DNA from 4 places in the Cryobacterium sp. Sr8 genome. Region 2 is predicted to be linked to each of the others. Evidence: riboswitches for the same ligand, from Rfam matches in the RefSeq annotation. Region 2 holds a riboswitch; each other region holds the start of a gene.
What was found. A riboswitch is a leader RNA that binds a small molecule or an ion and turns the genes downstream of it on or off. The one in region 2 is predicted to bind thiamine pyrophosphate.

Region 1 (7,123 bases), on a different contig from region 2:
CAAACTGTTCGGCGCGTTCAAGCTGCACTACCGGTCCGAGTCCAGGTACTGCAACCCGTACTCGGGTCATGAGAAGGGCAACGTGGAAAACGCGGTCGGGTTCCTCCGGCGCAACCTGATGGTCCCCGAGCCGGAAGCGGCCACCCTGCAGGGCCTCAACGAGGTGCTGTTGGCGCGGTGCCTGGCGTTGGCTGCGGCCGTGCACTATCGCAAGGGCCTGCCGGTGGGCGAGCTCTTCACCCAGGACGTCGCCGCCAGCCTGGCGTTGCCGGGGGTCGGGTTCGACCCGGTGCGTTACGAGACCCGCACCGCCGATAAGACCGGGAACCTCCTCATTGACGGGAACCCCTACGCGGCCGGGTCCGCCTTCCACAGTCGCACTCTCACGGTGGGGTTGCGGCACGATGTGGTCGAGATTCTCGATGAGCAGGCCACGCCCGTCCGCTCGTTCCCGCGGGCCTTCGGCCGCCAGACCGAGACGATCTTCGAACCCGCGTCGCTGCTGCCGTTGCTGGTGACCAAGCCCGGAGCCTGGGGTCATTCCCCGTTACGGGCCCTGGTCTCAGAGCCCGTGCGGGACTGGCTTGATATGGCCACGGCCACCAACCGGCGCCGGCTCCTGAACGCCGTGGACGCCGCGTCGGGATCGGCCGGTTTCGACGCTGCGATCCGCGCCGCCGACCTGCTGATCCAGCGCGGAGATGCCCCGGACATGGCCGCGTTGGGCATGCTCGCCCGCCGGCTCGCTGACGGCACCACGCCGACGGTAGAGAACGTGGATTTGAGCGTCTATGACATCTTCACCACCGTGAACACTATGACCGGAGAAATCGCATGAGCCTGGTCACCGTCCACGACATCATCGAGACCGGCCGGCAGTCATCATTGACCGGCACGGTGCTGGCGGAATGGGCCGAGAAAGGCACCCCGAAACAACGCGAATACCTCCACGGAATGCTCCTGGCCGAGCACGAATCCCGGCAGGAATCACGCCGCCAACGACTGCTGACCGCGGCACGTTTGCCGGCGTTGAAGTCGCTGAGCGGGTTTGACTACTCCAACGTCAAGTTTCCCGAAGACTACGGCCGTGACGCGCTGACCTCGCTGGAGTTCATCAACCAGGCCGAAGACCTCGTCCTCTACGGCGACGTCGGCACCGGCAAAACACACCTCGCGACCGCGCTGGTAGCCGCCGCCTGCCGCGAAGGGATCCCAGCACGCTTCTTCACCACGTCCTCGTTAGTCATGCAGCTGCGCCGCGCCAAAGACGAAGGCCGCCTCGACCGAGAGCTGGCATCCATCGCGAAGAACAAGCTCGTGGCCATCGACGAACTGGGATATCTACCGATCGATACCGAGGGCGCCAGGCTCCTGTTCCACGTCATCGCCGACGGCTATGAAAAACGAAGCCTGATCATCACCACGAACCTCGAGTTCTCCCGATGGGGAACGGTGTTCGGCGACGACAACATGGCCGCTGCCGTCATCGACCGCATCGTTCACCACGGCCGGCTCCTGCAGTTCCGTGGCGAGTCCTACCGGGTCAAACACGCCCTCATGAAATAGCCCCCGTAACCGCGCCAGCCATGACTAAAACACATCGACAGCAGAAGGAATCATCCATGAACGATGCAGAAACGCGGCCCTCGCACCCCTTCGGGTGCACCCTCGAAGACGACCTGAACATCCTCACAAACGGCGCCGACACGGGCTGGTGGGACGACAACGGACGACCAGCCCCATGGCCTGCCGACTTCCTCGATCCCGAAGCGGGATGGAGCAACGGAAACACCGACGCCCCCGCCGATGACGGCGACGAAAACGAACCCGGAAACCGGACGTTCTGACCACCGTGCTCAACTGGCCGGAAACCACGCCACACTGGCAGGTTTCTTATCGCTCAAATGGCCGGCTTCAAGTTGACAAAACACACGCTTCGACGGGCAGGTCAGTGTCTTCTGGGAGAAACACGGGCCGAGCTACCGAGACCTGTACCCCGAGGCCCCCTCAGCCGGATCGGCCCTCTCCTGCTCGGAAGGCGGCGTCCTGGGCCTGCTCTGCGCCGCCATCGGCGGGGTGATGGCGGCGGATGCGGTCAAACTGATCACCGGAGCCGGACGGACACTGCTGGGACGCGTACTGCTGTTCAACGCGCTGGCCTCGTCCTGGCGGGAGATCACGATTGCCAGAGACCCCGCCCGCAACCCGATCACCGAACTGGTCGACTACGAACGACTCTGCGGGGTTGCCCCGCGAGACGAGGCGGGCGACGCCCGCGCCATCACCGTTCGGGAATTGCGCGACCGCCTGGCAGCCCGGGACGCCGGTCACCAGGACTTCGACCTGATCGACGTCAGGGAAGCGGCGGAATATGCGCTTGGCCACATTCACGGATCCCGGCTGGTTGCGCAGGGTCGCATCCTGTCGGGCGAAGCGCTCGGCGAACTTTCCCGGAATCGGGACATCGTCCTGTACTGCCAGGCCGGGAGCCGTTCGCATGACACGCTGGCCGAGCTGCAGCGGCGGGGCTACGCACGGACGACACACCTGCAGGGCGGCCTGCTGGCGTGGGGAAAGGTCATGGGGGCTGGCCTGCCGATGCGCCAGGCGGAATCGACCGGTAGGGTTGATGGTTCAACCACTAACCACGGGAGCTCGCACCAGCGAGCTGAGAGGACGGCCAGGGCCGTCGACCGTTGAACCTGTCCGGGTAATGCCGGCGTAGGGAGATCTGCAGAATGCGAACAAACGACGCTACAACTGTGTCCACAGTGACCACTGGAGCCATCTGGGGAAGCACGAAAAGGTACGAGTTGGTACCCGGATTCCCGGGGATGACCGTACCGGTCCGGCGGGTGAACCTGAGCAACGACGAGCACTTCGACCTGTACGACACCTCGGGCCCCTACACCGACGAGGGCACCGAAATCGATCTGGATGCCGGATTGCCGAAGATGCGGGACGAGTGGGAGCGACCGGAGCCCATCGACGGCGCCGCCACGCAGCTGGTCTGGGCCCGGGCCGGAATCATCACGCCCGAGATGGCGTACATCGCCGCCCGGGAAGGGTTGCCTGCGGAACTTGTGCGGGACGAGGTCGCCCGCGGCCGGGCGGTCATCCCGGCGAACCACAAGCACCCCGAGAGCGAGCCCATGATCATCGGCAAGGCGTTCGCCGTGAAGATCAACGCAAACATCGGCAACTCCGCAGTCACCTCGTCAATCGCCGAAGAAGTCGAAAAGATGGTGTGGGCCGCCCGCTGGGGCGCCGACACGCTGATGGACCTGTCAACGGGCAAAGACATTCACCTGACCCGGGAATGGATTATGCGCAACTCCCCCATCCCCGTAGGCACCGTACCCCTGTACCAGGCGGTCGAGAAGGTCAACGGCGACCCGGCCAAGCTGACCTGGGAAATCTACCGCGACACCGTGATCGAGCAATGCGAGCAGGGCGTCGACTACATGACGGTCCACGCCGGAGTGCTCCTGCGCTACGTGCCGCTGACGGCCAAGCGGGTCACCGGAATCGTGTCGCGCGGCGGGTCGATCATGGCCGCCTGGTGCCTGGCCCACCACGAGGAGAGTTTCCTCTACACCCACTTCGTCGACCTGTGCGAGATCCTGCGGCGCTATGACGTCACATTCTCCCTCGGTGACGGGCTCCGCCCCGGCTCCATCGCCGACGCCAACGACGAGGCCCAGTTCGCCGAGCTGCGCACTCTCGGGGAACTGACCAGGATCGCGAAGTCGCATGGCGTGCAGGTCATGATCGAGGGTCCCGGGCATGTGCCGATGCACAAGATCGTGGAGAACGTGAGGCTGGAGGAAGAGCTCTGTGAGGAGGCCCCCTTCTACACGCTCGGCCCGCTGGCAACCGACATCGCGCCCGCCTACGACCACATCACCTCCGCCATCGGCGCGGCCATCATCGCCCAGGCCGGGACGGCGATGCTCTGCTACGTCACGCCGAAGGAACACCTGGGGCTGCCCAACCGTGACGATGTGAAAACGGGAGTCATCACCTACAAGATCGCGGCTCACTCCGCGGACCTGGCCAAACAGCATCCGCGGGCCCAGGAACGCGACGACGCCCTCAGCAAGGCACGGTTCGAATTCCGCTGGAATGACCAATTCGCGCTATCCCTGGACCCCGACACCGCCCGCAGCTTCCATGACGAGACGCTGCCGGCAGAGCCCGCGAAGACCGCCCACTTCTGCTCCATGTGCGGGCCGAAATTCTGCTCCATGCGCATCTCCGCCGATGTCCGGGCGTACGCGGAAGAGAATGGGCTCTCCAGCCTGGAGGCGATCGAGGCGGGGATGGCCGACAAATCCGCGGAATTCGCCCGCATGGGCAGCTCGGTGTACCTGCCGATCAGGGCGATCTGAGCATCGCTCCAACTGCCCCGCCGATGATCTTCAACGTCCTGAGCATCGCCGGCACCGACCCCAGTGGCGGTGCCGGCAGCCAGGCGGATCTGAAGACGTTCTCGGCCCTGGGCGTGTACGGCGCGAGTGTCATCAGCGCGGTGGTCGCCCAGGACACCCAGGGGGTGGCAGCGAGCCACCACCTTCCCCCGGCCTTTGTCACCGCACAACTCGACACGCTTTTCGACGACGTTCGCATCGATGCGGTCAAGATCGGCATGCTGGGCACGGCCGGCATCGTCGCGGCGGTCGCGGCCACGCTCCTGCGACATCGGCCGGCCTTCATTGTGCTCGACCCGGTCATGGTCGCTACGAGCGGAGACCAGTTGCTCGCTGGCGACGCGCTGGCCGCGCTGAGAGAGGAGCTCCTGCCTGTCGTCGACCTCGTCACGCCGAACCTGGCAGAGGCCGCCGCCCTGCTTGGCGAGGACGAGGCAGCAGTCAGCGAGGAGGAGGCGCTCGGCCAGCTGGAGCGGCTCCATCGGCTGTGCCCTGGCGTGCTCATCACGGGCGGTCACCTCGGCGGCGCCGAGAGCGTGGATCTCCTCCTACTGGACGGGACGATCACCCGGCTTCGTGCTCCGCGCGTGCCGACCCGGAACACGCACGGCACGGGCTGCACACTCTCGGCGGCAATCGCGGCGCTGCGTCCCCAACGCCCGGATTGGGCTGGCGCGGTGACGGATGCGAAGGACTACCTGACAGGCGCCCTGCTCGCCGCGGATGCCCTCGACGTCGGCCACGGCCACGGTCCGGTGCACCACTTGCATGCGCTGTGGCCCCGAGGCGCCTGACCGGGCCCGCTCTGGCGGCATGAGTCCGAGACGGTTCGTTCTGACCCGCGCGATCGGTGCAGGTAAGACGCCCACCTCATCAGAGCACACCGTTCGAGTCGACTTGCGGTGGCATTGCTTTGTGGAACGAGCGCCCACCGCGATTGCCGTGGGCCTTAGCTATTTCCCCAGGAGTCAGTCCGTTCGAAACCCCGTTCCGAAACGGCTCGCGCTGCCCGTTGGCGACCGGCTGAACCTGCAGACAATATCCGTGGGATTGCGAGATCGGCCTAGCGTTCGGCTCTGACCCCGATCGGTGAGTTGTTCGTCCTCGGCCGTGCTCCGTGCTCAACCAGCAAGTTCCTGATGCGATCACGCGCTGTTGTGGGATCGTCAGTGGTGGCGCCCGCGCGCCCGGTGCCGACGTCGTGCAACGGCTCCGCACGGCGTACCACGTGACCGGCATCCTGATTCAGCGTGAGAGTGCCAAGATGATCTAAGCGTGGTTCCAAGGAATGAACCGGGAACTGGGCGACAGGTACCCCGCAGCTCTTTTGCGTGTCGAGCCGCTGGACGAAATCGGCCAGACAGTCATCGCGGCCGCTCGCTCCTTTGCCGCCAACGGATAGCCGCCGACTCAAGATCGCCGAGCGCGCGGACTCCCCGCACCGGGACTAGCCGACGGATCCCCGTTGGCGATCATCCGATCGCATACCCACCATTCTGTGGGGGAGAGTTCGGCTATACCGAGATCACAGCGGTCCGGCCCATCTTTGCCCATGTCGTCTTCGCCCACGTCGCCCCCGGTTGCACAGGAGACACCAATACACTCCGGCGGGATGAAGCCGTCAAGGGTTTTGTGACCACTTTGGGGCGGCAGTGGCTAGCGGTGGTGGAATTACACGATCATGGGGCAGGCGAAGCGCTCGCGCGCCACCAGCCCGACCTTGTTAAGGTAGGCGATGACGATGCCGCACGACTTCCAGGAGCGCCGTCGTGACCACCGCTACCGGCAGCATCGCTGCCGAGTCCGCTGGGATTAGCGCTCGGGATGGAGTTCCTTACTCCAGACCACCGCACCGTTGGCGTTGCGCAAACTCACAGAAATCACGTCCTCTTCACTAAGATCCACGTGGCCGAAGTACTGGTTCTCGCCGCTGCGAGGTGACTCGTTGGCGTAGCTGCCGGCCTGGGAAAACTCCACGCTGGGACCAAAGGTTCCATCCATCTGGTTGGGACCGAAGCTGCCGGCGTTGATAGGCCCAGCCACGAACTCCCAGAACGGGTCGAAGTCCTGGAAGACCGCCCGTTCCGGCGAATAGTGGTGCGCCGCGCAATAGTGGACATCCGCGGTGAGCCAAACGACGTTCCTCACCCGGTGGCGTTTGAAGGCGGAAAGCACGCCCGCAATCTCCAGCTCCTTGCCCAGCGGAGCACCGTTGTCCCGGTTGGCCAGAGACTCCTGGTTCACCGGGCCGTCCGGAACTATGAGGCCAAGCGGCAGGTCCGCCGCGATCACCTTCCAGGTGGCCGTGGACTGCTTCACCTCCCGGATGAGCCAGTCGACCTGTTCCTGGCCGAGAATGTTGGTCTGCTGGGCTTCCTTGCCATCGGTGTTGGGGTCCTTGAAGGTGCGCATATCCAGGCAGAAGATGTCCAGCTGTGGTCCCCGGGAGATCTTGCGGTAAATGCGCGCCGGTTCAAACCCGGTGCTGCCGTCGGTCAGCTGGGCAATGGGCTGGTTCTCCTGCCAAGCCTGGCGGGCGCGGGCAGCCAGAACATCAACGCGCCGCTCGGTGTAGCGGGCATCGGTCAGGATCTGGCCGGCGTACCAGTTGTTATGCGTCTCATGGTCATCCCATTGGGCGATCACCGGAACCTCCGCGTACATGGCCCGGAGATTGGCGTCCAGATGGTTGT
Region 2 (7,123 bases):
AGCAGGATCGGCGTGCCGGCCACGATGAGCCCCAGGGCGAGCAGAGCGGAGTCAGCCGGCAGCCAGGGTGCGGGCTCGGCCCAGGTCCGGCGGACGCCTGCGCTGCGGCCGGCCGAGAAGCCGCGCGCCTCCATTGCCACGGCCATCCGGCCCGCCTGGCGCAGCGACTGCACCAGCAGGGCGAAGGTCATGGCCGCCGCTTGCCGGCTCCTGGTGCTCGGTCCACGCCCGGCGTCCAGTCCCCGCACCCGCCGGATGCGGCGCAGCTGGTCCCACTGCCGGCCCAGGCCCTCGAAGCGTTGCAGCGCGGCGACGGCCGCGACAACGGGTCGCGCGGGCAGCCGGAGTCGCTGGGCGAGGTGGTCACCGAGCGCGAACGGATCCGCGGAGCCCGCGAGCAGAACTCCGGGCAGCACGAAGAAGGCCACCCGCAGGCCGGCCGTGACGCCCGCCAGCGGGTCCTGTCCCGTGCTGAGCAGCCAATTCGAGAACCCCACGGATGCGACGGCGAGCAACCCGGGGATCAGCCGGACGGACGGACGAGCCCAGCCGAAGACCAGCGGAGCCAGGAGCAACTCGACCGCGACGCACGCCGCGGCCACACGGACATCGGTGATGGCCAGCCCGCCGACGATCAGCAACAGGGATGACCCGAGCAGCGACAACGGCCCACAGCGTCTCGCGAGGCCGGTGGGGCGGGGCCGGCGGCGGGGCACAGGTGCCGGTGTGTGCGCGTCGCCGCTGCCCTCGGCCACGGCGGATGCCCCGACCGGCGTCGCCGCGGCATCCGTCAACGCCCCCCTGCCGTGCTCGAGGTGGATCCTTCGGTCGGCCAGTGCGATGAGCAGAGGATCGTGGGTGGCGACGACGACGGCGACGCCGGCGGCCCGGGCGGACAGGATCAGCCCGGTCACGGCAGCCCAGGTGTCACGGTCCTGCCCGACCGTCGGCTCGTCGAGCACCAGCACCGACGGCCCGTGGGCGAGCGCTCCGGCGAGCGCAAGCCGCCGGAGCTCGCCACCGGAGAGCTCGTGCGGGTCGGCGTCCCGCAGCGCCGACAGGCCGAGCGCCTCGATCAGGCCGTCGGCTCGCTGCGCGGACGCCTTTTCGTCCAGGCCGAGCGCCCGGCTCGTGCTCAGCACATCATTCAGGACCGTGCGGGCGACCACGGCGAGTTCGGCATGTTGCGGCACCCAGCCGACACGACGTGCGAGGTCCGTGGACGACCACCGGGCCGGGTGCGGGCCGACGCCGGCGGCCAGCTCCCGTCCCGCGCTCACCGTCCCGGAGGTGGGCAGCTCGAGGCCGGCCAGCAGCGCAGTGAGCGTCGACTTGCCTGCTCCGCTGACGCCGACGATTGCCAGGACCTCGCCGGAACGAACGCTGGCGTCGACGCGCGAGAGCGCCTGCACCGAGGCAGGCACGGCCTGGCCCCCGGGCGACGCAAGCCCGGCGCGCGGACGGCGGACCACGCCGACGGCATCCGCCCGGATCACAACCGAACCGACCGGCCCGCCCGGCAAAGCCGGAAGGCACAACTCCGGAGGCAACCCGCGGGGAACAGGGGCCGGGAGGCCCGGAGCCCAGACACCCTGCAATGCCGGCGCCGCGCCGCGCTCCAGCAGCGTCTCCGCAACGGTGCCGTCTGCGCTGATTCGTCCGTCGGCGTCCAGGATGATCACCCGGTCGACCTCGTCGAGCCAGGGGTCGAGGTGGTGTTCGACCAGCACCATCGTGGCGCCCGAGGCGCGGCCCGCCACCCAGATCGCCGCGCGCACCGTGTCCGCGGCCGAGCGGTCGAGCATCGAGGTGGGTTCGTCGAGCAGCACGAGCCGGGGGCCCAGTGCGAGCACGCCGGCGAGCGCGAGGCGTTGCGCCTCGCCGCCGGACACCGCGTCCACCGGATGGTCCGGGCCATAGGGGAACCCGACCGCGTCCAGCGCCTGCTGCACCGCGGTCCAGATCTGCTCCAGGGGCAGGCCGGCGTTCTCCGGGCAGAAGGCCACCTCGCGTCCCACTCGAGGGGCGACCATCGCGTCCGCCGGGTCCTGCACGAGCAGCCCGGCCGGGGCGCCATGCAGGTGCGGGTCCCGGCCGTCGACGCCGATCGATCCGGCGAGGTCGCCGGCATCCGTCGTGGTGAGCACGCCGGCCAGCGCGCGCAGCAGGGTCGACTTACCGGAGCCGCTCGGTCCGGCCAGCAGGATGCGCTGCCCCTCCTCGATCTGCAGGGTCACGTCGTGCAGGACCGGCGTTGCACGCCCGAACGGGCGCCAGGTCAGCTCGTGCACCTCCACCCGCGCTCCGCGCGCGCGCGGCGGGCGGTGCGGCGGAGCGGCGGGCGCGGGCCGGTCAGCGGGTCGCGCGGGACTCACGGAATTCCTGGCCGGCAGGGAAGGCATTGAGGGCACCGGAGCGGGCGAGCGCCCGCACGAGTGCCAGGCCGCCGAGGCCCGCGATCAGGGCGCCGGACGCGACACCGCAGGCGAGGTAGGCGAGCTTCCATGCCGGGGAGTAATCGGCCGTGTACGCCCACCATTCGTAGCCGACGATTTCCAGGATCGCGGCGGCGACGCCGCCGAGCACGGCCGTTGCGGCGCCAAAGCGCCGCCAGCGAACCAGGGCGAGCACCAGCTCGACGCCGAGGCCCTGCAGCAGTCCGGACAGGAGCACGGCGACTCCCCACCCGTTGCCCAGCAATAGCTCGACATTGGCCGCGACGAGCTCGGTGAAGAGCGCGGCGCCTGGGCGCCGGATGACCAGTCCGCCGACGACGGCAGGGATCAGCCAGACGCCGAGCGAGAGCTCACCCGCCGGGGGAAAGCCGACGGTCACGACGCTGAGCAGCGGGTAGACGAACGTGTCGAATCCCCAGAAGGCGACACCGAACGCCACGGCGAGCATGGCGGCGGTGATCAGGTCGACCCCGCGCCAGGCGGTCAGCCGGCCGGAGGCGAGTATGGTGCTCTTGGGTGCACCGGGCGACGATGCGTCCCGAACGTCGTGTCTTGCGTAGTCATGTTGTTCCTGTTCCCGTGGATTCCGCGGGGACGTTCCCTCAGGCCGCGCTCGCCCGGGCAAGCCCGGCGGGGCACGGCACGAAGGCACGTGAGATTTCCCGACTCCCTTCGCCGGTGCTAACCGGAGCAGGTTCGAGGGTCTGCGGCTTCCCGCACTCTCAGCGCAGTGAAGCGCTCCCCTGTCGTTCACCGATGATGTTACATGGGCACTCGCGCGACGGGACCGGCCGTGCGGCGCATTTCACTATGTGACGTGCCCGAGTCAGCCGCACCCTCGGTGGTCGATGTACGCAGAAAAACGAGCAACCTCGTGCGGGGAAGTCCACCGGCAAACCGCGAGACGCTGGACAGCCCCGGCTGGGATGATGCCGGACCGGCCTCAGCCGGCTGAGATAGCCCTGGCCGCTGAAGCTATAGCCCGGTTCTGCAAAAGGTGCGGAATTTACGCGGGCCAGCGGACAAGCTTGAAGATCATCCGCTCCCCGTATCCGGAACGACGAATGGCCTCCGAAACCTCGGAGGCCATTCGTTTTGGGACGAGTTCCCGGAACAGAATCAGCCAGTTGCAGGAACAACCCCGTGGCGGTACCGGTGGGATTTGAACCCACGGTGGAGTCTCCCCCACACAACTTTTCGAGAGTTGCACCTTCGGCCGCTCGGACACGGTACCGGGGTCGATTGTAGTTGAGTCGGACGTCCCGGCGCGAATCCGCGCGAGCACGCGCCCAGCCGCCAATCAGCGGATGCCCAGAGCAGGGTTGTATTCTCGGCGGGTGATATCCCTGAACCAGCGACTCCGCTCCCTCGTCCTGACCGCCGGCACCGTGGCTGCGGCGGCAGGAATCGGTGCTGCCGCCACGTTCAACTACAAGAAGTTCCGCCTCCGGCTGGCCGAGAACGCGGCAGTGCTGAACGAGACCCTGCCGATCCACTCGCAGTGGTGGAGGGATCACGCCAAGGAGAAGGGCGAGCTGCTCTACGTCGCCATCGGTGACAGCGCGGCGCAGGGCATCGGCGCGAGCAAGCCCAACCGGGGGTACGTCGGGATCCTGGCCGATCACATCCGCCTGAGCACCGAGCGCACCGTGCGGGTGATCAACCTCAGCGTGTCCGGCGCCACCGTGCACCTGGCCGTGCGCGACCAGCTGCCGCGCTTCGTGAAACTCGACCCCGACGTTGTCACGATCGCCATCGGAGCAAACGACATCGCGCTGTGGGATGCCACGCTCTTCGAGACCGGGATCCGGCAGATCTTCTCAGCCCTCCCCGCCCATGCGATCGTCGCCGACCTGCCGTGCTTCCACCTGCCCCACAACGAGCGCAAGGTGGCCGTGGCCAACGGCATCCTGCGCGGCGTGGCGGCGGAGTTCGGGCTGAGCGTCGTTCCGCTGCACACGACGACCAAACGGCAGGGCCTGCGGAGCGTCGCCACCCAGTTCGCAAACGACTTCTTCCACCCCAACGACCGCGGCTACCGGGTCTGGGCCGAAGCGTTCCTGCCCGAACTCAGCGCCGACATCGCGCGTCGGATTCCCCAGGCCAGCGCCGACGCGCAACCCGGCGTCGGTGGCCCCGGCTAGGCTCGCTGGCATGGCCAAGCCCCTCTCGACTTTCCGCTGCACAGAGTGCGGCTGGACCACCCCGAAATGGGCGGGTCGCTGCGGCGAGTGCCAGCAGTGGGGCACCGTTCTCGACGCCGCAGAGAAGGCCGGGATCGGCCGCTCCGTCAAGCCGACGACGGTAACCGGCGACGGCATCGCCCGGCCCATCACGCACGTCGACACGACCTCGGTCGCGCACTGGCCCACCGGCATCAACGAATTCGACCGGGTGCTCGGCGGCGGCATCGTTCCCGGCTCGGTGATCCTGCTGAGCGGTGAGCCCGGCGTCGGCAAGTCCACGCTCCTGCTCGAGGTCGCGTCGAAGGCGGCGGCCGCCAAGTCCCGCGTGCTCTACGTGAGCGCCGAGGAGTCCGTGAGCCAGGTGCGCCTCCGGGCCGAACGCACCGGCGCGCTCCAGCCCGAGCTGTACATCGCCGCCGAGACCGACCTCGCCACCATCCTCGGCCAGATCGACGCGGTGAAGCCCGACCTCGTCATCGTCGACTCGGTGCAGACGGTCGCCAGTTCGCTCTCCGACGGCCTCGCGGGCATGCCCAGCCAGGTGCGGGAGGTGGCATCCACCCTCATTCGCGTGGCCAAGGACCGCAACCTGCCCATCCTGCTCGTGGGCCATGTGACCAAGGACGGCTCGATCGCGGGGCCGCGGCTGCTCGAACACCTGGTCGACGTGGTCTGCCAGTTCGAGGGCGATCGGCCGAGCGCGCTGCGATTCGTGCGCGCCCTCAAGAACCGGTTCGGGCCCACCGACGAAGTGGGCTGCTTCGAGATGACCGGCGACGGGATCGCCGAGGTGCCCGACCCGAGCGGGCTCTTCCTCAGCCGAGGCACCGATCCGGTCTCCGGCACCTGCGTGACGGTCGCCCTCGAGGGTCGTCGGGCGATGCCCGTCCAGGTGCAGGCCCTCGTCGTGGCGAGCCAGGCTCCGAACCCTCGGCGGGTGACGAACGGCGTCGACCCCTCACGGGTGGCCATGCTCCTGGCCGTGCTCGAGAAACGCGCCGGCCTGCAACTGGGCGGAATGGATGTCTACGTGTCGACGGTCGGCGGCATCCGTCTCACCGAGCCTGCCGCCGACCTGGCGATCGCCCTGGCCATCGCGTCGGCGGTGAAGGACCGTCCGATCTCGCACACCGTGGCCGCGTTCGGGGAGATCAGCCTGGCCGGCGAGATCCGCGCCGTCTCCGCGGCGACGCAGCGCGCCGGCGAGGGCGTGCGGCTGGGCTTCACGACCCGCATCGACGTCGCCAGCGGCTCGATCGCCACCGCCGTCGGCCAGGCGCTGGCAACCGGCGTGCCCGACCGCGAGGCCGAGCTCGACCGGGCCTTCTAGACCGACGCCGCCACCAGGGATCCGAGCGGCACAGCCTCGGGGACGGCCGCGCTTTCATCCCCGATGAAGCTCGAAATGGCTGCCGAGTGCACGACGCGATTGCGCCCATTGCGCTTGGCCACATACAGTCGCAGGTCGGCGGTGCGCAGCAAGTCGGAGTTCTGCTCGCCGTCGGCCGGCGCCAGGGCGACGCCGATGCTGGCCGTCACCGGGAGGCCGTGCGTGATCGGCGGCCAATCATAGGTCGCGATCGTGCGACACAGGTCCTCGGAGAGTTTGTAGGCCCTCGCCGCGTCGGTCTCGGGGAGGATCAACAGGAACTCCTCCCCGCCCAGGCGTGCCGCGATGCCGCCGGCGACGGGCTCCACGGCTTCGGCCAGGAGGCGGCCGAGTGTTCGCAGCACCTCGTCGCCGACCCCGTGGGAGAGCGTGTCGTTGACGCGTTTGAAATGGTCCAGGTCGATCATCGCGATCGCGAGGGACGGCCCGCCCTCCCGCAGCTGCAGCAGGGCTCCGCCGAGGTGCTCGTCGACGAACCTCCGGTTGTGCAGGCCGGTGAGGGGATCGCGTTCGGCCAGTTCCCGATAGCGCTCGCTTTCTCGGCGCGATTCCGCCGTCTGGAACATGGCCTCGAGAATGCGACCCTTGGCCTCATTCTCGCTGGCGCCGAGCGCAACGGACTGCTCGTGATAGGTCCGATAGGCCTCGAAGGCCGCCCGGTAATTCTCCTGCGCCGCGTAGACCTCGGCCTGCTCGCGCGCCGCCTCCGTCGTCCACCGAATCAGGCCGTTGCGCTGGGCGAGGTCGCGGCACCGGTCGATGACGACCTGTGCCTGGTCCAGGCGCCCCTGCGTGCGGTAAAGCTGCGTCAGGGCCACCAGGGCCGCCGCCGAGCTGTCCGGGTGCGCATCGCTGAACGCCGCGTCCAGGGCCGGGATCAGCATCGTCTCCGCCTCGGGGAGCCGGCCGGCGGCCATGTACACCCGGGCGATGGTGTCGCGCGCGGACATCCCGATTTGGCGGTCGCTCAGCTCCGAGAGGCCAACCAGGCGTTCGACCGTGGCGAGTGCCTCGACGTTGTTGTGGGCCAGGTGTTCCGTGTAGGCCAGGTTGTTGAGGATGATGTACCGGATGTTGGTTTCCGGGTCGTC
Region 3 (7,123 bases), on a different contig from region 2:
CGGGTTCAGACGGCGCGACCGTGAAGCTCGACACGTTCTCCACCGGGCGCGCCGGCAAGGTCGTCGGGCGCGTCTCCACCGACGCCGCGGGAAGCCTGGTCTCGTCGCCGCTCGTGCTCGACCGCGCGATCAGCGATCCCGGTCTCGGCTGGCGCCTGCTCCACCCGGTACCGGTGATCGCGGCGCTGATCGCGTCACGGGACTAGCCGGCCCGGGTCTCGACACGCTCCGGTCTCGACACGCTCGACCACCGGGGTTAACCATCGCCGAACTGTGAGTTTGGCACCTTCCCGGGCTGGGCGAAGGTGCCGAACTCACAGTTCGGCGCGGGGTGGTCGGCGCTGGGGCGGGTTAGGCCAGGCAGTCAGTCGGTCAGTCGGTTTCTTCGGTCGACTCGAACGGGTCGCTGTCACCGGCGTCGAAACGGTAGCGAACGTGCGCGCGCCCCTGGACGTCGCGGCTGTCGACCTCGTCGTACCAGAACAGCGATTCCATTCCGCCGACAGCGGCCAGCATGCTGATCCGCGCATCGTGCTTCCCGTGCAGGAGAACGCGAGTGTCGGTCTGGCCCTCGAGGGGCCCGTCGATGAACTCGGCAGTGTAGACAACGTTTTCTGCATCAGGACTGGTCATGGATCCAACTTAGCCCGGCGGGGGCGATTCCCGCTGAAACGGCGCGGCCGAGTCGGGCATTGCGCCCTCTCCGCCGAGCCGCAGCGTGGCCCAACGCTCCGGATTCTCCCTCGCCCGGTAGTGCTCCCACTCGAGCTGCCACTGGTCCCAATGCGTGCGGAAGACCTCGCCGTCGCGCGCGATGGCCCTGGCCTTGCGAACCGTGTCGTCCGCGGTGAGCCAGACCCGGATGTCGCTGAGCGCGGCGTGCGCGGCGGCCAGCGCCCCGCACCCCTCCACGATGAGCGGGCTCGCCGGGTCCACCGGGTGCCACTCGGCGGGCTCTCCCCTGTCCCAGTCGTAGCGCTGCCAGGCAGCGGCCCGACCGGCCTGCCGCGGTTCAAGCACGCACCGGGTGACCTGCCGGACGGCGGCATCAAGGCCCTGCCACCCGGGGTAGATGTCGTCCAGGCGCACGAGGGTCGGTGGCCGCGTGCCCGGCCACGCGGCGACGAGCTGGTCGGCCAGCGTGCTCTTGCCCGCCCCGCTCGGACCGTCGATCAGGACGACGGGAGTCGGACCGGCCCCGGCAAGCGCGCGAAGCACGGCCGCGACGGGCGTCTCAGCCGAGGACAAAGTTCCAGCTTCCGGTCGCAACCGATACGGCGACCGCCAGGGCGCCGACGAACAGCCCCAGCCCGATCAGCGCCACCTCGCGCCGGCCGAAATCCGACGGCCTCGCCCAGGTTCGGGTGGTCGTTCCGCCGAATCCCCTGGCTTCCATGGCCGTGGCCAGCTTGCTGCCGCGGCGGATGGAGAGCACGAGGAGCGCAAAGGCCTGGCCGGCCAGTCGCCGGATGACGCCGCGATCCGCGATGCCCCTGGCCCGCCTGGCCCGCTCGAGGGCGCGCCAGTCCTCCATCAGCAGCCCGACCAGGCGCAGTGCCGCCAGCCCGCCCAGCACGAACCGCGCCGGCAGCCTGACGACCTGCCCCAGTCCGTCGGCCAGGTCCGTCGGGTCGACGGTGACGAAGAGGACAACAGCCGGGAGCCCGATCGCGAGCACGCGCAGCAGCGTTGCCACGGCCAGTTCGACCGACCCGTCCGTGATCTGGATGAGGCCGAACTGCCAGTATTCGGCGCCCGCTGCCTGCCCGTAGAGCAGCGTGGTCAGCCCGGCGGCCGGTGCGGCCAGCCAGACGGGGAGGGTGCGGAGCACAAAGATCCGAAAGGACATCCCGGCCCAGAAGAACAGGACCAGCTCGCAGGCCAGGGCGACGGCGGCCGAAACCCAGTCGATGGTCAGCACGAGCACCCCCGCGAGGAGGAGCGCCGCCGCCAGCTTGGCCACCGGGTTGACCCGCAGGATTCCCCGGTTCCCCGGCGTCGCGGTCGCGGTCGCGGTCACAGCGTCACCAGGCGGTCGGGCCGGGCATCCAGGCTGCCGGCCAGGCGGTATTCGCTGTCGGCCAGTGCCGCCACGAACTCGGCATCGTGCGACACGGCGACCACGGCGGTGCCGGCGTCGATGAGCTCCGCGAGCAGGGCCACGATCTCCCGCCAGGTGCGGAAGTCCTGGCCGAAGGTGGGCTCGTCGAGCACGAGCACACCGGGCCGGGTGGCCAGGACCGTGCCGACCGACAGCCGGCGCTTCTCGCCTCCGGACAGGGTGAACGGGTTCGCCTCCGCGAGGTGGTCGATTCGCAGCCTCTGCAGCAGGGTGTCCACCCGGGCAGAGATCACCGGCTCCGGGAGTCCGAGCGCGAGGGGCCCGACGGCCAGCTCCGCTCGGACCGTGCCGGCCACGAACTGGTGCTCGGGGTCCTGGAACACCGTGCCGATGCGGGTGAGCAGTTGGCGGGACGTCCAGCGGATCGGTTCGGCCGGGGCTCCGCCGGACAAGCGCGGGTCCGCGAGCACCCGACCGGCGGCCGGCTTCAGAAGGCCGGCCAGGGTCAGGGCCAGCGTGGACTTCCCCGCCCCATTCGGTCCGGTGATGGCCAGCGCGGCCCCCTCGATGACCTCAACCTCGATGTCGCGTGCGACGACCGCATCCCGGGTACGCGCGATGGCGAGCGCCTGCGTTCCGAGGAGGCGAGCGGATGCCTGCGGCGTCCGGCGCCGCGCGGGGAGGTCGTGCGCGATGCCCGGAACCCACACCCCGGAAGCCGACAGCCGGTCGCCCTCCGCCGGGAGCACATCGCCCGGCCGGCCGTCGGCCAGGACTCCCCCGGCCGGGTCGAGCACGATGACGCGGTTGACGAGGTGCTGCCACACGCCGACCCGATGCTCGATCACGACGAAGGTGGCCTCCGTGTGCTCGAGCACCCGGGCCACCGATTCCCGCACTTCCAGCACGCCGGACGGATCGAGGTTGGCCGTGGGTTCATCGAGCAGCAGCAGCCCCGGACGCATCGCCAGCACTCCGGCCAGGGCGAGGCGTTGCTTCTGTCCGCCGGACAGCGCGGAGGTGGGGTGGCCGAGGGGCAGGTCGAGTCCGACCATCGCGAGCGAGTCGCACACCCGGCGCCAGATCTCCTCCCGCGGCACACCGAGGTTCTCGCAGCCGAACGCGACGTCGTCGCCGACCCGGGCGAGGATCACCTGGGAATCCGGGTCCTGCATCACCAGCCCCACCTGCCCGCGCGCGTCGGCCGGACTGCTCCCGTTGACGAGGAGCCGCCCCCGTTCCTCGCCTTCCTCGGCGGCGCCGATCACCCCGGCCAGGGCGTGCACGAGGGTGGATTTCCCCGCCCCGGATGCGCCGAGCAGCAACACCCGCTCGCCCGGGTCGATGCGGAGGTCGAGGTCCCTGACCGCCCACGCCCGCCGTCCGGCATGACGCCAGCCCCAGCCGGAGGCGTCGATCGACGCCCCCGCAACGCGGAGGTCTGGTGCTGCCGGCGGCGTCATCAGTGCGACTAGACGTCGGCGCGAATCTCGCGACCCGCGGCGAACCGGCCGAGTGCCCCCGTCCTGGCGAGGCCGCGCATGGCCAGCCAGGACAGCAGCCCGGCGATCACTGCGCCGGACACGACGGCGGACACCGTGTAGATCGTCGCGAACGCCGCGGCCGAGCCGGGGTACCAGAGCACCAGGTCGTTGATCGCGAGGGCCAGGCCCGCCCCGGCGCCGGCCAGGACGGCGACGTACGCACGGTAGTTGGCGTAGAGGAACACCGCGAACACCAGCTCCGCACCGAGTCCCTGGGCCAGCCCGGAGACGAGCGTGAGCGGACCCCACTGGTTGCCGATCAGCGTGGACACGACGGCAGCGAGAAGTTCGGTGTAGAGCGCGGCCCCTGGCTTGCGAATGATCAGGCCGCCGAGCACCCCGGCGAAGAGCCATCCGCCGCCCAGGAGGGCCTGCAGGCCGGGAAGGAGGGGCGTGAGCGGGGCGCTGAGCGGAACGTAGGCGGTGTTCCAGGCGAAGAAGATCAGTCCGCTGGCGACGCCGATGACGCTGGCGACGACGATGTCGACGACCCGCCACCTCAGGTTGCGCGGCTTGCGGGCCGTCGTCTGGGCGGGAATCCGGGGGGTGGTTGTTGCATGCACTTGTCGTGCCCTTTCCGTAGTGAATACAGGGCACGGGTTACGAGATTATTTGCCTCCCTGCGCTGGCATGATCCAGATCAGGTTCGACGGTCGAAGCCAGGTAGCTTCCTCTCAGCCCGGTCAACCGGACTCCCGTGTTCGCTTCGATTATAGACCCGCCTAGACTCGCAGGATGGAGTCCACCGGCGTCGGCGCACCCGGTCGCCCCGGATGAGCGTCGCCGTCCCCCTGATCCTGGCCGCCGTCCTGCTGGTGCTGATGCGATCGTTCATCCTGCGCCGACGCCGGATCCGCCGAGGGCTCCCGGTGCGTGGACCGTGGCGGCTGCCCCGGCTGGGACGGCGACGACGGTCCTAGCCGCGTGTACGCTGGATACTGGTGAGCCGGGAAGTCTGGTCGGCATTTCATTCAGTGCGCCCGGAACTCGAGCGCAGAACGTGTGCCGAAACCCAGAGGATTTCCCCTGTGACTCAACCATCGCTCACCCCCCAGCCTTCCGCCAGGGCCCGGATCTTCGGCCGCAGCAGCTACCCCGAGTACCTGCGCGTCGCGTCGATCCTGCGCAAGGAGACCGTGGGCGGCGCCCTGCTGCTGGCCGCAACCGTTGTCGCGCTGGTCCTGGCCAACACCCCGGCCGCGCCCTTCTACTTCGCCCATCGCGACTTTGAGGTCGGCTATGAACCGTGGCACCTGAGGCTCAGTCTCGGCACCTGGGCCGCGGACGGCCTCCTGGCCATCTTCTTTTTCCTGGCCGGGCTGGAGCTCAAACGTGAATTCGTGGCCGGCGAACTGCGCGTCGTCAGCCGTGCCGTCGTGCCCGTCGCGGCCGCGGTCGGCGGGGTCATCGTCCCGGCACTGGTCTTCGTCGCGATCAACCTCGGCGGCGGCGCCGGCGCCCTGCGCGGCTGGGCCATCCCCACGGCCACCGACATCGCCTTCGCCGTCGCCGTCCTGGCCGTCATCGGTTCCCACCTGCCGAGCGCCCTGCGCATCTTCCTGCTGACCCTGGCCGTCGTGGACGACCTGCTGGCGATCGTGATCATCGCGCTCTTCTACTCCGCCGACATCCAGGTCGTCCCGCTGCTGCTCGCGGTGCTGCCCCTGGCCCTCTACGCGTTCCTGGCGCATCGATACTCGGAGTTCTTCGTGGCGCGGGCGTTCGCGGCGTGGCTCATTCTGCTGCCGCTGGGCGCCATGACCTGGGCGCTCGTGCACGGTTCGGGCATCCACGCGACCGTGGCCGGCGTTCTCCTCGGCTTCGCCGTTCCGGTGCTGGCCCGCGGCCGGGACGGCGGCACCGGCGACGGCGCGGGCCTGGCCGAATCCTTTGAACACCGTTTCCGCCCGCTGTCGGCGGGGGTGGCCGTGCCGATCTTCGCGTTCTTCTCGGCCGGCGTCGCCATCGGCGGCGGCCAGGGCCTGGTGGATGCGCTGAGCGACCCGGTGGCCCTCGGGATCATGGCGGCGCTCGTTCTCGGCAAGCCGGTGGGGGTCCTGCTCGCCACCTGGCTGGTGACGAAGACCACCAGGGCCTCACTCGACCCCGACCTGGCCTGGGTGGACATCGTCGGAGTGGCCGTGCTCGCCGGGGTGGGGTTCACGGTCTCCCTGTTGATCAGCGAGCTCGCGTTCGGCCACGGGAGCGCGGAGGACGACCACGCCAAGGTGGCGATCCTCTCGGGCTCGCTGCTGGCGGCGCTGCTGGCCACCGTGCTGCTGCGCGCGAGGAACCGCCACTACCGCCGGATCCAGGAGAAAGAGAACACGGACGCCGACCTCGACGGGGTTCCCGACGTCTTCCTGCCCGAGCCGGGCCGGGAAGCGCCCGCCGGCTGACCGTCGGCGCGGCCAATCCCCGGCGCGGCTTACTTCTTCAGCGCGGCTACTTCTTCAGTGCGCGGATCACGCGGGAAAGCGCGTGGCCGGCGACCCAGACGAACGGGATCGCCACCACGAGCAACGAGACGACGTTCGGGTCGAAACGCACCGTGTTGCCCGTCTTGACGTAGGCGCCGATCGGCACGGACATCCCGCCGCCGCCACCGCCCGCGGCCCCGCCTTCGGTCTCCCCGGCGTCACCGCCGCCGAAACCATACTGGACGAGTGCCACCGGGACGAGCGTGACTCCCTCCACCTGGATCGGATCGCCGTAGGCCGATCGCACACCGACGGATCGAGCATTTTCTGCGAGCTTCAGCACAAGGTTGGTCATGCCGCTCAGGTTACCCCCTGTCGGGTTTGAGGTGCGAGGCCGGCTTCACCGCGCCACGCCCGAAGCGCGCGGTCACCGTGTCAACGGCGAGTTCCGCCTCGCGCCAGTCGTCGTCGGGATCCCACAGGCCGAGGCCCGCTCCGTCCCCGGATCCCAGCTGCTCCACGCGCACCCCGATCAGCCGCACCCGGATTCCGGAGGCCGCAAGGGCGTCGAAGACGGCGACGACCTCCTCGTAGATGCGCCGGCCCACGTTGGTGGGCTCGGGCAGGGTGCGCGAGCGGGTGACCGTGCTGAAGTCGGCGTAACGCACCTTCAGCACGACCGTGCGGCCCACGAGGCCGGCGCCGCGGAGGCGGGCGGCCACCGCATCCGCCTGCCGGAGAATCTCGCTGCGCAGGCGGGCGACATCCGTCACGTCGTGTTCGAAGGTCACCTCATGGCCGATGCTCTTTTCCTCGCGGTCCACGCTGACGGCGCGAGGGTCCCGCCCCCAGGCGAGGTCGTGCAGCTTGCGGCCGGCCGCCTCCCCGACCCCGGCCTGGAGCACGGACAACGGGGTGTTCGCGATATCGCCGATCCGCTTCAAGCCGAGCCGCAGGAGGGTCTGCTCGGTGGTCGCCCCGACGCCCCAGAGCGCGCCGACCGGCAGCGGATGCAGGAAGGCGATCGTGTCGTCGGCGGGGATGACGAGCAGGCCATTGGGTTTCGCCCGGCCGGACGCGAGCTTTGCGACGAATTT
Region 4 (7,123 bases), on a different contig from region 2:
GCCCCCGTTATCGCGGTATACGCGCCCTTGCGTATCCGCCAACGCCGTTTCCGGCTTGACCGCTGCGGCCGCTTCGTTCTACCTGCCACTCCGACGAATCCGCGGACATCGATCCAGCCCTTTGGGGCTTCGTTCAAGAGCCTTGGCATGATGCTCCAGTAGTCAAGCAAGAACGTCACGCGTCCGTATGGCGCGGGCGGATTTGGGGGGATCTTCCGCATCTGAGAGCCGGCGATGATCGGTGCGGCCAGCCCAGTCTCCACTCTGTGAAGGGGCGGCCGTTTCGCCGTGTTCTAGACTGTGCACGGGCCGAATGCGCCTGCTGAGGGTCGACGGTTTCCTGCTGCGGTTCGCAAACTCTCCCCGGCACACCCAGTTGATAAATCTGAGCGAGGACGTTGAATGAGGCGTTTCACGGCGGACGATGCCTGCCTGCTGCTGGCGCGGTTGCGGGAGAGAACACCTCTGGTGCAGTGCCTGACCAACGCGGTGGTGACCAACTTCACCGCTAACGCGTTGCTGGCGGTCGGGGCTGCGCCGGCGATGACCGACATCCCCATCGAGGCCGACCAGTTCGCCCGTATCGCTTCGGCCACGCTAGTGAACCTGGGCACTCCGCATGCGGAGCAGCGTGCGGCCATGCTTGAAGCGGCCCGGGCGGCGCACGAGATCGGCACGCCGTGGGTGCTCGACCCGGTGGCCGTCGGCGTCCTTTCGGTGCGCACCCAGCTAGCCGCCGATCTGCTGGCGTACGCGCCCACTGCAATCCGCGGCAACGCCTCCGAGGTGATTGCCCTGAACGGCTCGGGCCATGGCGGCCGGGGGGTGGACTCGGTCGACACGGCGGAGCAGGCGTTGGATGCCGCTGGCCGGCTTGCTGACCGGTACGGCTGCATCGTCGCGATCTCTGGGGCGACCGATTTGATCACCGATGGAACCGATGTCATCCGCCTGAGCAACGGCCATCCCTACCTCACCCAAGTCACCGGTGGAGGGTGTGCGCTTGGCGCCATAACCGCGGCTTTCCTCGCGGTCGGCGACGATCGTCTTGTTGCCACTGCCGCCGCGACGGCCGTATATACGATCGCGGCCGAGCGGGCGGCGGTGGGCGCCGGCGGTCCAGGCAGTTTTGCCGTCGCGTTCCTTGACGCATTGGCGAGCGTTGACGGGGCCGCGATCCGGGCGTCGATAGCGATTTCATGACTGAGTTCAGTAGGGAGACTTTCACGCCAGGCGTGTATCTGGTCACCGACACGGCGTTATGTGGCAGTCGCGGGGTGGTCGAGACGGTGCGGGCTGCGGTAGCCGGTGGCGTCCGAACGGTGCAGATCCGGGAGAAAGATGCGTCCGCTGCCGACTTCTACCAGCTCGTATTGCGCATATCCGAGGCTGTCGGTGACCTGGCCGCGATTCTCATCAACGACCGGATCGACGTGTTCCTGGCTGCCCGCGCTGCGGGCGCCCGCGTGCATGGCGTCCACGTCGGCCAAAGCGACCTTCCGGTTACGGCCGTGAGGATGATCGTCGGCGACGACGCGATCATCGGGTTGACCGCCAATACTGTCGATCACTTCCGCCAGGTGGCTCTCCTGCCAGATAGAACGGTCGACTACCTGGGCGCTGGTGTGATCCGGGCGACGGCCACAAAAGTGAACCATCCGACGCCGATCGGCGTGGACGGTTTCGCCGGGTTCGCTGCCGTGGCAGGCCTGCCTTGCGTGGCCATTGGCGGAGTCTTGCTGGACGACGTGGGCGAGCTGCGCCGGGCGCGGGCGGCAGGTGTCGCAGTGGTCTCCGCGATCTGTGCCGCCGCGGACCCGAAACGGGTGGCCGAGGATTTTGTGGAGGAGTGGAACCGATGATTCGTACCGTCCTGCCGCGCACAGTACCCCGAGTTCTGAGCATCGCTGGCACCGATCCAACAGGTGGGGCCGGCATCCAGGCGGACTTGAAGAGCATTGCCGCGCAGGGCGGCTACGGGATGGCCGTCGTCACCGCGCTGGTTGCCCAGAACACCCACGGGGTGAGGTCGGTGCATATTCCGCCGGTGGCCTTCCTTCGTGAACAGCTCGATGCCGTCAGTGACGACGTCACTATCGATGCGGTCAAGATCGGGATGCTCGGCAATGCCGAGATCGTTCAGGCCGTCGATGACTGGTTGGAGAAGGTGAAACCGCCGGTGGTGGTGCTTGACCCGGTGATGGTCGCCACCAGCGGCGACCGGCTGCTCGAGCCGGCTGCAGAAAGCGCCATGATCCGGCTGCTCAGCCGGGTCGACTTGGTCACACCGAACCTGGCGGAATTGGGGGTGCTGTTGGGAGAGCCGACCGCTTCGACCTGGCCGCACGCACTCGAGCAGGGCAAGCGACTCTCGTCGGCGCATAAGGTCATTGTGCTGGTCAAGGGCGGCCATCTAGAGGGTGCCGTGTGCCCGGACGCGCTGGTGGATGCCACCGGCCAGCTGCCCGCCGGCCGGCAGATGATTGAGGTTGCAGCCGATCGGGTGGACACCGCCAATACCCACGGAACCGGATGTTCGATGTCGTCGGCGATGGCGACATTGCAGGCCCGGCTCGGGGACTGGAGCGTCGCGTTATCGATGACTAAGTCCTGGTTGCAGGAGAGTCTGGAACACGCCGACGAACTCGAGGTCGGTACCGGGCGTGGTCCTATCCACCACTTTCATCGGTTGTGGGCAGGCGGGCCGCCCCAAGGCTGACCCGCACTGTTTCGGGGCCGGCCAGCGCGCCGGTCAGCACGAGCGCTCCAGCCAGTGCGAGCAGCGCTGCGACGGCGCCGTGGTCGCCGAGCACATTCTGCAGGGCCGGCAGATAGTACGGGTAGAGGGCTGGAATGACGATGGAAAGGCTATAACCGACCCCGTAGCCGCTGGAGCGCACGGCAGTCGGGAAGCGTTCGGCCAGGTAGGCGCCGACCGGGCCGTAGCCGGAAACGGTGACGATCTGCAGCGCCACGACCAGCAGCACCAAAGCCGTGGTGCCGGCGGCGGTGAAGACGGCTAGGAAGATCACCGGTCCCAGTACCGCTGCGATCAGGCCGAAGCCGATGAAGAAAACGCGGCGGCCGGTGAACGTCGACAGGTGCCCACAACCGGCCATGGTGAAGGCGCTTGCGGCGGTGCCGCACATCATCGCGAACGTTATGGTTTGTGCGCCCACGTCGGCATCGGCGCCGAGTTGCCCAGTCAGCACCGGGATGGCCATGTAAGTCAGCAACCACATGCCGCTCATCAGAATGAATACCTGCCACAGCGCCCGGCGGTGTTCGCCGATGAGAATTTCCTTCAGCGGGTTCGTGCGGCGTGGGGTCTGGGTCCACATCGGGGAATCCTCAACCCGGGCACGATAATAGGCGAGCATTCCAAAAGCGAGCACGGCGCCGAGCAGGAATGGGATGCGCCAGCCCCATGCGTTGTAGCTGGCGGTGTCGAGCGTGCCGTGGAGTACGAACACCAGGCCGGCGATGGTGGCGTTGGCCCAGGGTGACATCCACATGATCAGCCCGCTGACAAGCCCTCGCCGTTCAGGTTCGGACCATTCCATCGCCAGTGGAACAGCCGAGGTGTATTCACCGCCGAGAAAAATTCCGCCGAGAAAACGCAGCGCCAGGATCAACAGGAGCGATCCTGCACCGAACACGGCGTGGCTGGGAACCAGTGCGATGAGCAGTGTCGTCAGCGCCACGCCGGTGAGTGCGACCTTGGTCGTCGCCGTGCGGCCGATGCGGTCGGAGATCGGACCGAAGATCGCTGCTCCTATCGGCCGCCCGAGCAGCGTCGCGACAAAGATCAGTCCGGCGTTGCTGACCAGGTTTTCCGACCCGAAAAGATGCGCCGCTGCTGGCGTCAGGGCGATGACGGGTAGGAAGATGTCGAATTGGTCCACATAGTTGCCGAAGATCCCGCCCCGTATGGCGCGGCGCATGCCTGGCGGTGCAGACGGTGGCAGTTGAGCGGGGGCAGAGGCGGGGTTGGGGTGGGCGTAACGCATCAACTTCACTTCCTTTGCCGGCATTACCCGGTAGGTTCAACGGTCGAAGCTGCCTCAGCTTCCTCTCAGCCCCTGCAAGAGGGCTCCCGTGTGGACGAGGAACAACGTAGCACTCTGTGTCAGGGGCTGCGTTTAGCCATGTTTGCGTTCGGCCATGTTCTGGCCCCTTTTTTCTGGTTGTGATTGTCTGCAAGCGCGCGGCGAGAGTGGGGATCTGGCGGCGACCTCGTCGGAGTCGTAATGGTGCTGTTCGATGACTTGGTACGCACGCATGGAGTGTGAACCAACACGTTGTTCGTCCAGGCTTGGCTGTTTCTTGGTTACACTCGTCTTGAACACGGGAGTCCGGTGAGCCGGGCTGAGAGGAAGATTATCAATCTTCGACCGTCGAACCTGATCTGGATCATGCCAGCGCAGGGAGGCAATTTTCTCACACCCGTGCCCTGATATTCCTGCAATCAAGGAGGGCACGACAGTGCAACTATCTCTACTCAAAAGTGCGCCTTCGTCGTGGGTGACGGTGGGCGCGCTGGCTCTTGCCGCGGCGACAGTTCTGAGTGGCTGCGCCTCAGGCTCGGCGACTGGCACCGCCTCGTCTACCGCGTTGACTCCGGTGACCTTCGCCTTGGACTGGACACCGAACACCAATCACACCGGGCTGTATGTCGCTCTTGAGAAGGGCTACTTCACGCAGGCGGGGCTTGAGGTGAAGGTGCTCCCATACAGCCAGTCATCCACCGACGCACTCATCAACGCCGGCTCAGCTGACTTCGGTATCAGCTTCCAGGACGCGGCCACCTTCGCGGCGGCAGCGGGTGTGCGCAACATCTCGGTGATGTCGGTGCTGCAGCACGACGCTACGGCGATCGGGGTCCTGGCCAGCCGCGACGACATTCGCAGCCCCAAGGACCTCGACGGCAAGACCCTCGGCATGGCAGACCCCAGCGCAACTTTCCCCACCGAGGCTGCGGATGTCATCAAGAACGACGGTGGAACGGGCGAGTTTAGGAAAATCACGCTGGGCACCTCCGCCTATGAGGCCCTCTATGCCGGCAAAGTTGACTTCACCTCGGCATTCACCACCTGGGAGGGCATCGACGCCGCTCTTCGCGGCACCCCGATGAAGTTCTTCGCTCTGCACGACTATGGCCTACCGGACCAATACTCGGTGATCGTCGAGGCAAACCGGGACTGGACGGCCAAGTACCCTGCCGCCACTGCTCAGTTCGTCCAGGCCCTGCAAAAGGGGTACCAATACGCCGCCGACCATCCAGATGCCGCGGCGAAGATTTTGATCGACGCCAACCCCGGTGCCTTCGAAAACACGGAACTCGTGTACCAAAGCCAGGAAAAACTGAGCGCTTCCTACCTCAAAGACGCCAACGGTAAAGTAGGCACTCAAACGGCAGACACCTGGCAGCAGCTGGCCGATTCCCTCTACCGTGCCGGCCTCTTGGCCGACGAAGACGGCAAACCGCTCACAGCGCCGCTGGACACGTCGACACTGTTCACTGAGCACTACCTCAGTGAAAAATAGCATCACCGTGAAGCGGGCTACAGCGCCCCGCACGACTGCACTCTCGGCGCTAGCGCCTCCCGCCGCGATCCTCACCGCGCTCGTGATCACCTGGCAGGTGGCGGTGACGGCAGGCGGAGTGCAGCCGGCGATCCTGCCCTCCCCGCAGCGCATTCTTCAGCAGGGCTGGGAGGCCCGCACCACGATCTGGGACAATACGCTCCCCACCCTGCAGGAGACGTTTCTCGGCTTCGCCGTCTCCCTGACCGTCGCTTGGACGCTGGCAATCCTGATCGATTTTTCGCCATGGCTGCGGCGAGCACTGGTGCCACTGCTGGTGGCATCCCAAGCTATACCCATCATTGCGATCGCGCCGCTGATGATCATCTGGTTCGGATTCGGAATGCTGCCCAAAGTCATCGTCATCGCCCTGGTGACATTCTTTCCGGTCACGGTCGGACTGATTGACGGCTTCAACCGCACCGATCGGGACGCGATCAATCTGCTGCGCAGCATGGGGGCTAACCGGTGGAAGCAGTTCGTGTACGTGCGTCTTCCGTCGGCGCTTCCCTCGTTCTTCACGGCCCTTCGAATCGGAATCGCCTACGCCGTCACCGGTGCCATTTTTGCCGAGTACGTCGGCGCCGAGCGAGGCCTGGGCATTTATATGGCGGTGATGAAGAACTCGTTTCGCACCGATCTTGTGTTGGCTGCCGTTGCGGTGACCGCGTTCGTGAGCGTGTGCCTGTTCCTGTTGACCTACGTCGCCGAACGGGCGATCATCCCTTGGCATTCGAAGGAACGCAGGAGCTGGCATGGCTGAGGCGACTCCCCCGAAGATCGAACTGCGCGGAATAGGTAAGTCGTTTCCGCTCGGCCACGGGCAGGTACGGCCGGTCCTCGACGACATCGCCTTCTCGGCGCGGCCGGGCGAATTCGTTGCCGTGATCGGTCCGAGCGGATGCGGCAAGAGCACCATGTTCAACATCATGGCCGGCCTGGAGACGGCCAGTTCCGGCGAGGTCTTAGTCGACGGGGATGTCGTCACCGGTCAACACGAACACTTCGCATACATGCCGCAGAAGGATTTGTTGTTCCCGTGGCGCAGCATTCTGGAGAACACATCCCTCGGCCTCGAGGTTGCGGGGGAAACCAAGAAGACCGCCCGAGCACGGGCGGCCAGTCTCTTTGCGGCCTTCGGCCTGTCCGGTTTTGAAGATGCACATCCTTTCGAACTCTCCGGAGGCATGCGCCAGCGCGCGGCCTTGCTGCGCACCGTGGTGCAGGGCAGAGATGTCCTGTTGCTGGACGAGCCGTTCGGGGCCCTGGACTCCCTCACCCGCACCGACATGCAGTCCTGGTTGCAGGGGGTGTGGTCCCAGAACGCCTGGACTGCGGTGCTGATCACCCACGACATCCGTGAGGCGATTTACCTCGCCGACCGGGTGGTCGTCCTCAGCGCGCGGCCGGCATCCGTGCGGCTGAACCTGACCATCGACCTGCCCCGGCCGCGCGAGCTGTCGATGACCACCTCGGCAGAGTTCGCCGGATACGAACGCACGCTCCTGGCGACCCTGCACGAGGAAACCCTCTCGCC

Region 1: linked by a shared signal. The riboswitch ahead of thiC (phosphomethylpyrimidine synthase ThiC) and the one ahead of E3T54_RS08890 (ECF transporter S component) in region 2 are both predicted to bind thiamine pyrophosphate.
Region 3: linked by a shared signal. The riboswitch ahead of E3T54_RS06205 (ECF transporter S component) and the one ahead of E3T54_RS08890 (ECF transporter S component) in region 2 are both predicted to bind thiamine pyrophosphate.
Region 4: linked by a shared signal. The riboswitch ahead of E3T54_RS05055 (ABC transporter substrate-binding protein) and the one ahead of E3T54_RS08890 (ECF transporter S component) in region 2 are both predicted to bind thiamine pyrophosphate.

The regions. Positions count from the first base shown of each region.
Region 1 is NZ_SOHO01000005.1:4,487-11,609, forward strand. Features, by position in the region: gene istA (IS21 family transposase) at 1-838, shown strand, start outside; gene istB (IS21-like element helper ATPase IstB) at 835-1,566, shown strand; gene E3T54_RS00235 (hypothetical protein) at 1,623-1,847, shown strand; partial or broken gene E3T54_RS00240 (rhodanese-like domain-containing protein) at 1,990-2,514, shown strand; TPP riboswitch at 2,638-2,745, shown strand; gene thiC (phosphomethylpyrimidine synthase ThiC) at 2,739-4,391, shown strand; gene thiD (bifunctional hydroxymethylpyrimidine kinase/phosphomethylpyrimidine kinase) at 4,415-5,224, shown strand; gene E3T54_RS00255 (alkaline phosphatase) at 6,243-7,123, opposite strand, start outside.
Region 2 is NZ_SOHO01000043.1:78,005-85,127, forward strand. Features, by position in the region: gene E3T54_RS08885 (ATP-binding cassette domain-containing protein) at 1-2,297, opposite strand, end outside; gene E3T54_RS08890 (ECF transporter S component) at 2,353-2,904, opposite strand; TPP riboswitch at 3,107-3,211, opposite strand; tRNA gene E3T54_RS08895 (tRNA-Ser) at 3,601-3,690, opposite strand; gene E3T54_RS08900 (SGNH/GDSL hydrolase family protein) at 3,794-4,600, shown strand; gene radA (DNA repair protein RadA) at 4,611-5,972, shown strand; gene E3T54_RS08910 (diguanylate cyclase) at 5,969-7,123, opposite strand, start outside.
Region 3 is NZ_SOHO01000038.1:15,247-22,369, forward strand. Features, by position in the region: gene E3T54_RS06180 (hypothetical protein) at 1-206, shown strand, start outside; gene E3T54_RS06185 (hypothetical protein) at 373-633, opposite strand; gene E3T54_RS06190 (ATP-binding protein) at 643-1,248, opposite strand; gene E3T54_RS06195 (energy-coupling factor transporter transmembrane protein EcfT) at 1,235-2,020, opposite strand; gene E3T54_RS06200 (ABC transporter ATP-binding protein) at 2,017-3,525, opposite strand; gene E3T54_RS06205 (ECF transporter S component) at 3,534-4,169, opposite strand; TPP riboswitch at 4,207-4,315, opposite strand; gene E3T54_RS16730 (hypothetical protein) at 4,380-4,526, shown strand; gene nhaA (Na+/H+ antiporter NhaA) at 4,626-6,005, shown strand; gene E3T54_RS06215 (hypothetical protein) at 6,052-6,381, opposite strand; gene E3T54_RS06220 (DNA polymerase IV) at 6,392-7,123, opposite strand, start outside.
Region 4 is NZ_SOHO01000030.1:4,384-11,506, reverse strand. Features, by position in the region: gene thiM (hydroxyethylthiazole kinase) at 403-1,203, shown strand; gene thiE (thiamine phosphate synthase) at 1,200-1,862, shown strand; gene thiD (bifunctional hydroxymethylpyrimidine kinase/phosphomethylpyrimidine kinase) at 1,859-2,719, shown strand; gene E3T54_RS05060 (MFS transporter) at 2,670-4,034, opposite strand; TPP riboswitch at 4,003-4,110, opposite strand; TPP riboswitch at 4,338-4,447, shown strand; gene E3T54_RS05055 (ABC transporter substrate-binding protein) at 4,486-5,547, shown strand; gene E3T54_RS05050 (ABC transporter permease) at 5,537-6,349, shown strand; gene E3T54_RS05045 (ABC transporter ATP-binding protein) at 6,342-7,123, shown strand, end outside.